DNA from 2 places in the Marinactinospora rubrisoli genome. Region 1 is predicted to be linked to the other one. Evidence: riboswitches for the same ligand, from Rfam matches in the RefSeq annotation. Region 1 holds a riboswitch; the other holds the start of a gene.
What was found. Region 1 has a riboswitch for S-adenosylmethionine ahead of ACFQRF_RS20880 (CMD domain-containing protein). Riboswitches for the same ligand answer to the same signal wherever they lie in the genome.
Positions count from the first base shown of each region.

Region 2: another riboswitch for S-adenosylmethionine. It lies ahead of ACFQRF_RS22100 (ABC transporter substrate-binding protein); the one in region 1 lies ahead of ACFQRF_RS20880 (CMD domain-containing protein).

Region 1 covers NZ_JBHTBH010000010.1:206,855-210,996, reverse strand. The annotation lists gene ACFQRF_RS20890 (FecCD family ABC transporter permease) at 1-38, opposite strand, end outside; gene ACFQRF_RS20885 (ABC transporter substrate-binding protein) at 44-1,117, opposite strand; gene ACFQRF_RS20880 (CMD domain-containing protein) at 1,210-2,400, opposite strand; SAM riboswitch class IV at 2,493-2,600, opposite strand; gene ACFQRF_RS20875 (SDR family NAD(P)-dependent oxidoreductase) at 2,940-3,677, opposite strand; gene ACFQRF_RS20870 (sialidase family protein) at 3,674-4,142, opposite strand, start outside.
Region 2 covers NZ_JBHTBH010000012.1:16,346-20,487, reverse strand. The annotation lists gene ACFQRF_RS22110 (L,D-transpeptidase family protein) at 49-861, shown strand; gene ACFQRF_RS22105 (endonuclease/exonuclease/phosphatase family protein) at 1,036-2,022, opposite strand; SAM riboswitch class IV at 2,254-2,376, shown strand; gene ACFQRF_RS22100 (ABC transporter substrate-binding protein) at 2,492-3,592, shown strand; gene ACFQRF_RS22095 (ABC transporter ATP-binding protein) at 3,589-4,142, shown strand, end outside.

The sequences.
Region 1 (4,142 bases):
GGGGCGCTTTCGGGGGGACTTCCGGTGGCGAGCGACATCGGCCTCACGCCACCTTCTGGATGTAGGCGTCCGCGCCGGCGAACTCGGTGCGCTGGAAGTCCTCGACCCACCGCCGCAGGTAGTCGTCGGGGTCCACGTCCTCGAACTGCTCGGGGTGCAGCCAGGTGGCGAGGTAGAGCGCGCCGAGGGCCTTGGACAGCCCGCTGGTGGCCCAGCCGTTGCTGACATAGATCTCGCCGTCCCGCTGGGCGCTGATGGCGTCCCAGCCGGGCCGGCCGCGCAGGTCATCGCGGATGTCGTCGAACCGGTCCTGGCCGGTGGGCTCGGCGGCGGGGCCGAACTCGTGCACGATGAGCCCGGGGTCGCGCTCGACGACCGCGGCGGGGTCGACGGTGGTCTCGGACTGCTCGTCGCCGCCGGCCTCGACGTCGCCGAAGACGTTGCGGCCACCGGCGGCGGTGATGATCTGGTCGAACCCGGAGCCGGGCAGGGCGGTGAGGTAGGGCTGCTCGGTCTCCCAGTAGACGCCGACCGGCTCGGTGCCCTCGACGCGCTCGGAGACGAGGGCGAAGATCTCGTCGTAGAACCCGGCGACCTGCTCGGCGCCCTCGGCCTCGCCGAAGATCTCGCCGAGGAGCGTCACGGTGTCGTGGAAGACGTCGAAGTCCCAGGCCGTGGCGACGACCACGGGGATGCCGAAGGACTCCAGCTGGCCGGCCGCCTCCTGCCAGGCGCCGTTGCGCGGCAGGATGAGGACGTCCGGGTCGAGCTCGGCCACGGCCTCGTAGTTGATCTCGGACAGGTCCTCGCTGACGATCTCGTCCTCGGAGATGTCCAGGTAGGGCAGGCGGTCGGCCGACATCCGGTCGACGCCGACCACGGCGTCCCCGGCTCCGATGGCGCGGACGAACTCGTTGGCGTAGCTGTTCAGCACGACGGCCCGCTCGACGGGGCCGTCGATGGTCACCTCGCGGTCCATGTCGTCGACCACGGTGACGGGGCCGGACGACGCGGCGGTCCCGTCCTCGGGGACGACCTCGCCGCAGGCGGTGAGGAGGGTGAGGGCGGCGAGGCTCGCCGCGGCGGCCACGCGGGCGCGCGACGTGGTCGGGGGCATGGGGACGTCCTTGCGTGTTCGGAGGAGGAGGGGGCAACGGGCGGGGCCGGCCGTGGCCGGCCCCGCCAGGCGCGGGCGCACGGCCGCCGGGGTCAGGCGGCGGCCGGCTCGGTCCCGGGCCAGAACGGTTCGCCGAGGGTGAGCATGAGCCGGTTGGCCCACGAGAAGAAGGCGACGGAGCCGACAAGGTCGACGAGCTCGACGTCGGTGAGCCCGTGGCCGCGCAGTTCCGCGATGTGGTCCGGGGTGGCCGAGGCCGGTGTGGTGGACAGCGCCGCGGCGAACGCGGCGACGGCGCTCCACCGCGCGTCCTGGCCGGCGGCGAGCGGGGCGAGATCGGTGGCGCGCCAGTCAGGGTCGCGGTCGAGGACGGCGTCGAGGACCCGCTGCACGTCGTCGGTCCGGTGGGACAGCTGCGACGCCTTGCGGGAGTGCACGGAGGCGCAGTAGACGCAGTCGTTCACCTTGCTGGTGACGGTGGCCGCGAGCTCGCGTTCGGCGCGGGGCAGCCCCTCGCGGGTGTAGAACACCGCCTTGTCGACGGCGGTGCGGGCCCGCAGCAGTTTCGGCAGGCGGGAGAGCAGCCGGAAGTAGCCGTCGTTGGTCTTCCCGGCGAACGCCTCCCGTTGCTCGTCCGTCAGGTCGTCGGCCGCCACCGGCGGGACCCAGGCGGTCCAGGCGAGTAGTTCCTGGGTGTAGGCGGTGGGCCGCTTCGCGCCGTTGGACGCGATTTCGGCGAGACTTTTGGTCCGCCCGCGCCCGCGGGTGGTGCGCGCCGGAGCCACACCGTGGGCGGTGGGCGCGCCCTGCAGCAGCCGCAGTCCTTCGACGAGGCGGACCTGGAAAGCGGTGTAAGCGGCGACCTGGGAGATCGCGACCACGGCGTCGGGGCCCCAGCCGGCGGCGGCCAGCCGGTCGACGTCCTCCCGCCGGGCCAGCGCCGGTGAGACGGTGATGAGATCCAGGTGCTCGGCCGCCGCCCGCAGCGCGGGATCGGCGGGGAGCTCGTCGGCGTACAGTGCCGCGTCGGCTCCGCGGGCGGTGTGGTGGGCGACGACGTCGTCGGCTCCGTGCCACCGCGCGACCAGCGCGGCCAGCCCGCGCCGCACCGCCGGCGCCAGCGGCCCGTCGGCGGCGAAGAGCGCGTCGTAGGCGCGCTGCGTCTCCGCCACGAACTCCGGCTTCACTCGCCGCGCCGCCGCGAGTTCGCTCCCGACCCCCGCCAGCTCCGCGACGACATCGGCCCCCGCCGGCTCCCCCGCACTCCGCGCCCCGCTGCTCACTGTTCCCGCCTTCGTCTCGTCCTGCCGGTACGGCCGCGGGCCGGCACAAGCGTCCGTCGGGGACGGGGCCGCCGGACCTCTCGTCCCGCGACCGTGCACGCTTGCCGCGTCTCCGCAGCCAGGTCATCACTCCGGGGGCACCCCGCTGTGCAGAAGGTTGCCGTCCAGCAAGCCGGATCTTCGCGCTGGCGCTCTTGACCTGGTGCGAAGGTAGGCGATCACCCCATGCGGGAACAAGATGTCACAAGCGTGACGATGGCGACAAATTCGGTAGGAATAGTATCTGGGGCATGCCCGACCCCGATGGGGTTCGGCCGGGGCATCGCGGCAGGGAGTCTAGGAGGCAACGGAACACCGGTCACCGCGAGCGAGCACTTCGGGCAGGCCCGGCGGCTCGTCGCCACGTTCAACGGCAGCGGTCCGCCCCCTGCTGGAAGCGATCAGCCTAACGTCCGCACCGCGCGACGGCGGTGACGGCGCGGGAGAGCGACACCGCCGCACCGCCTGATCGTCCGTCCCTGCCCCGAACCGCAGCGCCCTCAGCCCAGCGACGCCCCCGCGCACACCACCAGTGTCTGGCCGGTGATGCTGCGCGCGTCCGGGCCGAGGAGGAAGGCAACCGTGCCCGCGACCTCCGCCGGGTCGATGAGGCGGCCCATCGGTGGCACTCGGGGCGGGGTGGTGGCACGGGCCGGGTCCTGGAGCATCGGGGTGTCGGTGGGGCCGGGGGCGACGACGTTGACGGTGACGCGGCGGGTGACCAGTTCAGCGGCCCAGGAGCGGGCCAGGGCCGCGAGAGCCGCCTTCGTGGCGGCGTACTGGCTCTTGCCCGGGACGCCGGTCATGGTGCGGCTGCCGACCAGGACGACGCGGCCGCCGTCCGGAACGCGGTCGATCAGCGTGCCGACGAGCACCTCGGTGGCCGCGACGTGCACCCGCCACATGGCCGTGCCGTCCGCCGTCGACAGGGCGCCGAGGCGGGCCGAACGCTGCAGGCCGGCGGCGTGCACCACCGCGTCGGCCCGGGTGACCCCGGCGACGGCGGCGGGGATGGCGTCCAGGTCGGCGAGGTCGGCCTCGACCCAGTGCAGTGCCGTCCCGGCCGGTTCGACCGGGCGGCGGCTCAGGGCGGTCACCCGCCAGCCGGCGCCGAGCAGCCGCTCGGTGACGGCGCGGCCGATGCCCGAGCTCGCGCCGGTGACGACGGCGTGCGGGGCGGTCTCCCGGGCGGCCGCGCTTTCGCCGCCCCGGTGCGTGCAGCTCTCCCCTGCCGTCACGCGCCGGCCTCCGCGGTGCGGGCGGCCAGCCACTCCGGGCTCAGCCGGACGTGCTTGATCGCCTGCCGGTAGTAGGTGAAGGCGATGTCCAGGCCGCCGTCGGGGCTCTGCCGGATGGTCGGGTAGGAGAACTCCCGGTTCAGCCCGTCCCGCGAGTTGTTGGTCAGGCAGTAGCCGTCGCCGACCTCCAGGTCGTGCCGGAGCGGCCACGTGGCGCCGCCGTCGGCGGAGACCGCCAGGGTCATGGGCGCCCGTGGGGCGCCCCAGAACGCGGTCCGCTCCGCGCCCGCCGGGCGGTCCGCGCCGGCCAGGACGGCCGGGGCGGCCGGGGACGGCGCGGCGGCGGGGGTGACCGGCGCCAGGCCGTCGTCGTCGATCTCGTCGTACAGCGAGAGCCGCCGCTCGGTGGCGTCGGCGGCGCTGCTGTGGTTGTACACCAGCGCCAGGCGGTCGTCGCGCAGCCGG
Region 2 (4,142 bases), on a different contig from region 1:
TTTTCGATGTAATTCCTAGAGCACATGAAGCCTGGGTAAGGTCGAAAAATGGCTATACGTTCATCTCGGCGTGCCGACAGGTACGCGACACGAGCGGGCGTCATCACCCTCTCCACGATCCTCGCCGTCGGCTACGGTGCCGCCGTCGGGGACGCCGGGCTCCCCGGAGCCGCGACCGCCAACGCCGGCGTGCCCTCCGTGGCACCCGGCCACGCCGGTCTGGTCACTGAATCCGCCGAATCTCCCGAATCCTCGGAAGCGTCCGGTGCCGAGCTGCGGCTCGGCGACTCCGGTCGCGAGGTCCGCGAGGTCCAGGAACGCCTCATCGAACTCGGGTACTGGCTGGACTCCGCCGACGGCGAGTTCGGCGGGCTCACCCAGCACGCCGTCGTCGCGCTGCAGAAGGCGGCCGGTATCGGGCGCGACGGGATCGTCGGTCCCGAGACCCGCGCGGCCCTGGACGAGGGGGTGCGCCCGAGCGCGCAGAGCTCCTCGGGCCGGGTGGTCGAGATCGACCTGGAACGCCAGCTCCTGCTCGTCGTCTCCGACGGCGAGGTCCAGCGGACGTTCACCACCTCCACGGGCTCGGGCGAGACCTACGAGTCCGAGGGCGAGGAGCACATCGCGGTCACGCCCAAGGGCGAGTTCACCGTGTTCCGTGGTGTGGACGGGTGGGACAAGGCCCCGCTGGGCGAGCTGTACCGCCCGAAGTACTTCAACGGCGGCATCGCGGTGCACGGCTTCGCCTCCGTTCCCGCCCAGCCCGCCTCCCACGGCTGCGCCCGGGTCAGCATCAAGGCGATGGACTGGCTCTGGGAGAGCGGCTACCTGGACAACGGCAGCGTCGTCCTCGTCCGATGATCCCCCGCGGGACCACCCGTTCTCCGGCTCGGGGGACGGGCCGGGTGGTCCCGCTCCAATGGCGTGGGATTCTCGGCGCGCGGCCCGGCCGGGGCGGTGCCGGTCCAGGAAGCCGCGGATCACGGCGAGCCACTCCCGCGGCGCCTCCGGCGTGAAGGTCAAGGCGGCGTCCGGTCAGCCCTGGGCGAACAGCTCCATCTCGACGAGCAGTGCCCGGTGGTCGCTGCCGGGCAGGTCGACGAATTCGCCGCTGGCCGGCCGGAACGGGCCGCGGATGAGGATGTGGTCGATCTGGGCGCCGGCCAGGGGCGTGCCGGCCGGCCAGGACGGGGTGTGGCCGAGGCCGATCGTGGTCGTGGCGTCGCGCAGGCCGGTGTCCAGGATGTCGCGGAACGCGGCGTGGTCCCGGGTGGCGTTGAAGTCGCCGGCCATGATCGCCGGGCCGTCCAGGGCGGTGGCCGCCGAGTGCAGGGCGGCCAGTTCGCGGCGCCAGGAGTCGACCATGCCGGGGATCGGGGGGAGCGGGTGGGCCAGCTGGAGCGCCACCGGGACGCCCTCGATCACGGTCTCCGCCGTGGGCATGGCCAGTGTTGCGGGGACCTCGCCGGCCGGGCGGAGGGGGTGGCGGCTCAGGATCGCGGACCCTTCCGCGCCGGGCACGGCCGTGACGATGCGGTGCGGGTAGCGCGCCGTCATCTCCTCCGTGGACAGCAGCCGTCCGCACGCCGGATCGCACTCCTGCACGAAGACGAGGTCGGGGTGTTCCCGCCGCAGCGTCCCGGCGAGCGCGTCGGTCGCCGCTCCGAGCTTGAGGTTGGCGGTGAGCACGCGCACCGTTGCCACGGGTGCCGCCGTGGGCGGCGGTGCCGCGCGGTCGTAGGAGGGCAGCACCGCGCCGAGGCCGAAGAGGACGGCCACCGCCCAGGCCAGCCCGGCGCGCCAGCTCGCCAGCAGGGCGAGCGCCAGCGCGGCCGCCGCCGGGACGAGCAGGTAGGGCAGGAAGGCGAGCAGCTGCGGCAGCGGGGTCACGCCGTCCACCCCGGCCAGCCGGCACCCGAGCACCGCCGTGGGGGCGGCCAGCGCGAGCCCGGCGAGGCACCGGGCTGCGGTCCGGCGCGGCCGGGACGCGGCCGGGCCGGGCTCGGTGCGGGAGGTGGCCATGGGACTGCGCCTCTCGATGGGGATCGGGGCGCCGGGGCCGGCGCCCGCGCCGATTCGATCGTAGGGGTCGCCGGTGGCCGGATGCGGTGGCGTGCGGGCGCCCGTGGTGGATCGGACATCAGGGCACTCGGGTGACGCACGGGAGTCCGGGGGCTTCCGGCCGGTTAAGCGACAGAGAGGTCACATGGGACAAACGACCAGATAAGTGGAGAACCGTGTTATCTTGCCTGATGTCACGAGTTCCAGTGCCAAGCCCCGGCTGGCTGGACGGCAACCCTCCTGACGCGGTGGGGTGCTCCGGGTGAAGACACGGCCGTCGTCGGTGCTCCACGGCGTCGACGGCAAGCGCGGACCCGTCCGACCCGGACCTCCCCGGCCGCGGCGGGCGCCCTCACCCCCTCCGGGGCAGGACCGGACGCTTGCCGTCGCATCCCCGGCTCGCGACGGCCCCGCCTGAAGGGAAAGCCCGATGAAACCGGCCGCTCAGCCCCGAGCCCTGCTCGCCGCCGGCGCCGCCTCGGCGGCCCTCGCCCTCCTCACCACCACCGCGTGCGGCGGCGTCGACACCGGCGGATCCGGGTCCGGCGAACAGGAGATCACCGTCACCGCGTTCGCCGGAGCGTGGGGCGACCTGTTCCAGGAGTCCTTCGTCGAGCCGTTCGAGCGGGAAACCGGCATCACCGTCAACGTCGTCACCGGCGCCGACGCCGACTGGCTGACCCGGCTGCGGGCCGCCGACGGCTCCAACGCCCCCTTCGACGTGGTGGCCCTCACCTCCGAGACCTTCCACCAGGCCGTCAGCAACGACGTGCTGCAGCCCCTGGACACCGGCCGCATCGAGAACTGGGACCAGCTCAACAGCGTGCTCGTCGACCAGTCCGCCGTCGACGGCGAGTTCTACGGCGCGCCGCTCACCACCGGCTCCAACGGGCTGCTCTACCGCACCGACGAGATCAGCGACCCGCCCAGAGACTGGAACGACATCTTCGACGAGGAGTACTGCGGTCACGTCGCGCTGCCCCCGCTCACCTACAACGCCGGACTGCAGTTCTTCTCCGCCCTGGTCGCCCAGGACGGCGGCGAGCTGTCCGACCCCGGCGACGTCGACCGCGCGTTCGAGAAGCTGGAACAACTCAAGGGCTGCGTCTCGGCCTACCCGGCCGACGCCGGCAGCGTCGCCACCGTCCTGCAGAACGGCGACGCCTGGATCGTGCCGTTCTGGGACGGCCGCGCGTTCGCCATGGAGGCCGAAGGCGAACCCATCGGCTTCAGCTACCCCGAGTCCGGCGCCGTGGGCGCACTGACCTCGTACTACATCCCCGCCGGCGCCCCCAACGCCGACGCCGCGTACGAGTTCCTCGACTACCTGACCAACGCCGAGTACCAGCGGGCGTTCGGCGAGGGCACGTTCTACGCCGCCGGCAACGACACGATCGACTACAGCCCCGAGTTCGACGCCAAGGTCGAACACGGCGACGACGTCTACCAGGACTTCACGTGGGTGGACTACGCCGCCGCGACCCCCAACCTCAACGAGTGGCAGCAGCGGTGGAACGAGATCTTCCGGTGACGACATCCCCCGAACCGACCCGCCCGGCCCCGGGCGCGCCGGACGCGGCGGCGGATCCGGCGCACGTCGTGATCGAGGGGCTCGCCGCCGGATACGAGGGCACCCGGGTCCTCGACGTCCCCGAGCTCACCATCCGGCGCGGCGAGTTCCTGTCCGTCCTCGGCCCGAGCGGCTGCGGTAAGACCACCCTGCTCAACGCCCTCGCCGGGTTCGTCCGCCCCACCCGCGGCCGGATCAGCATCGACGGCGCCGACGTCACCGACGTACCACCGCACCGGCGCGGCCTCGGCCTGGTCTTCCAGAACTACGCGCTCTTCCCGCACATGACCGTGGCCGGCAACGTCGCCTACGGGCTGAAGGTGCGCCGGGTCGACCGCGCCGAACGCCGCGAACGGGTCGCCGAGGCGCTGCGCCTCGTCGGCCTGGAGGGGTACGCCGGGCGCCGCCCCCGCCAGCTGTCGGGCGGCCAGCAGCAGCGGGTCGCCGTGGCGCGCGCGCTGGCGACCCGGCCCGCGGTGCTGCTGCTGGACGAGCCGCTGTCCAACCTGGA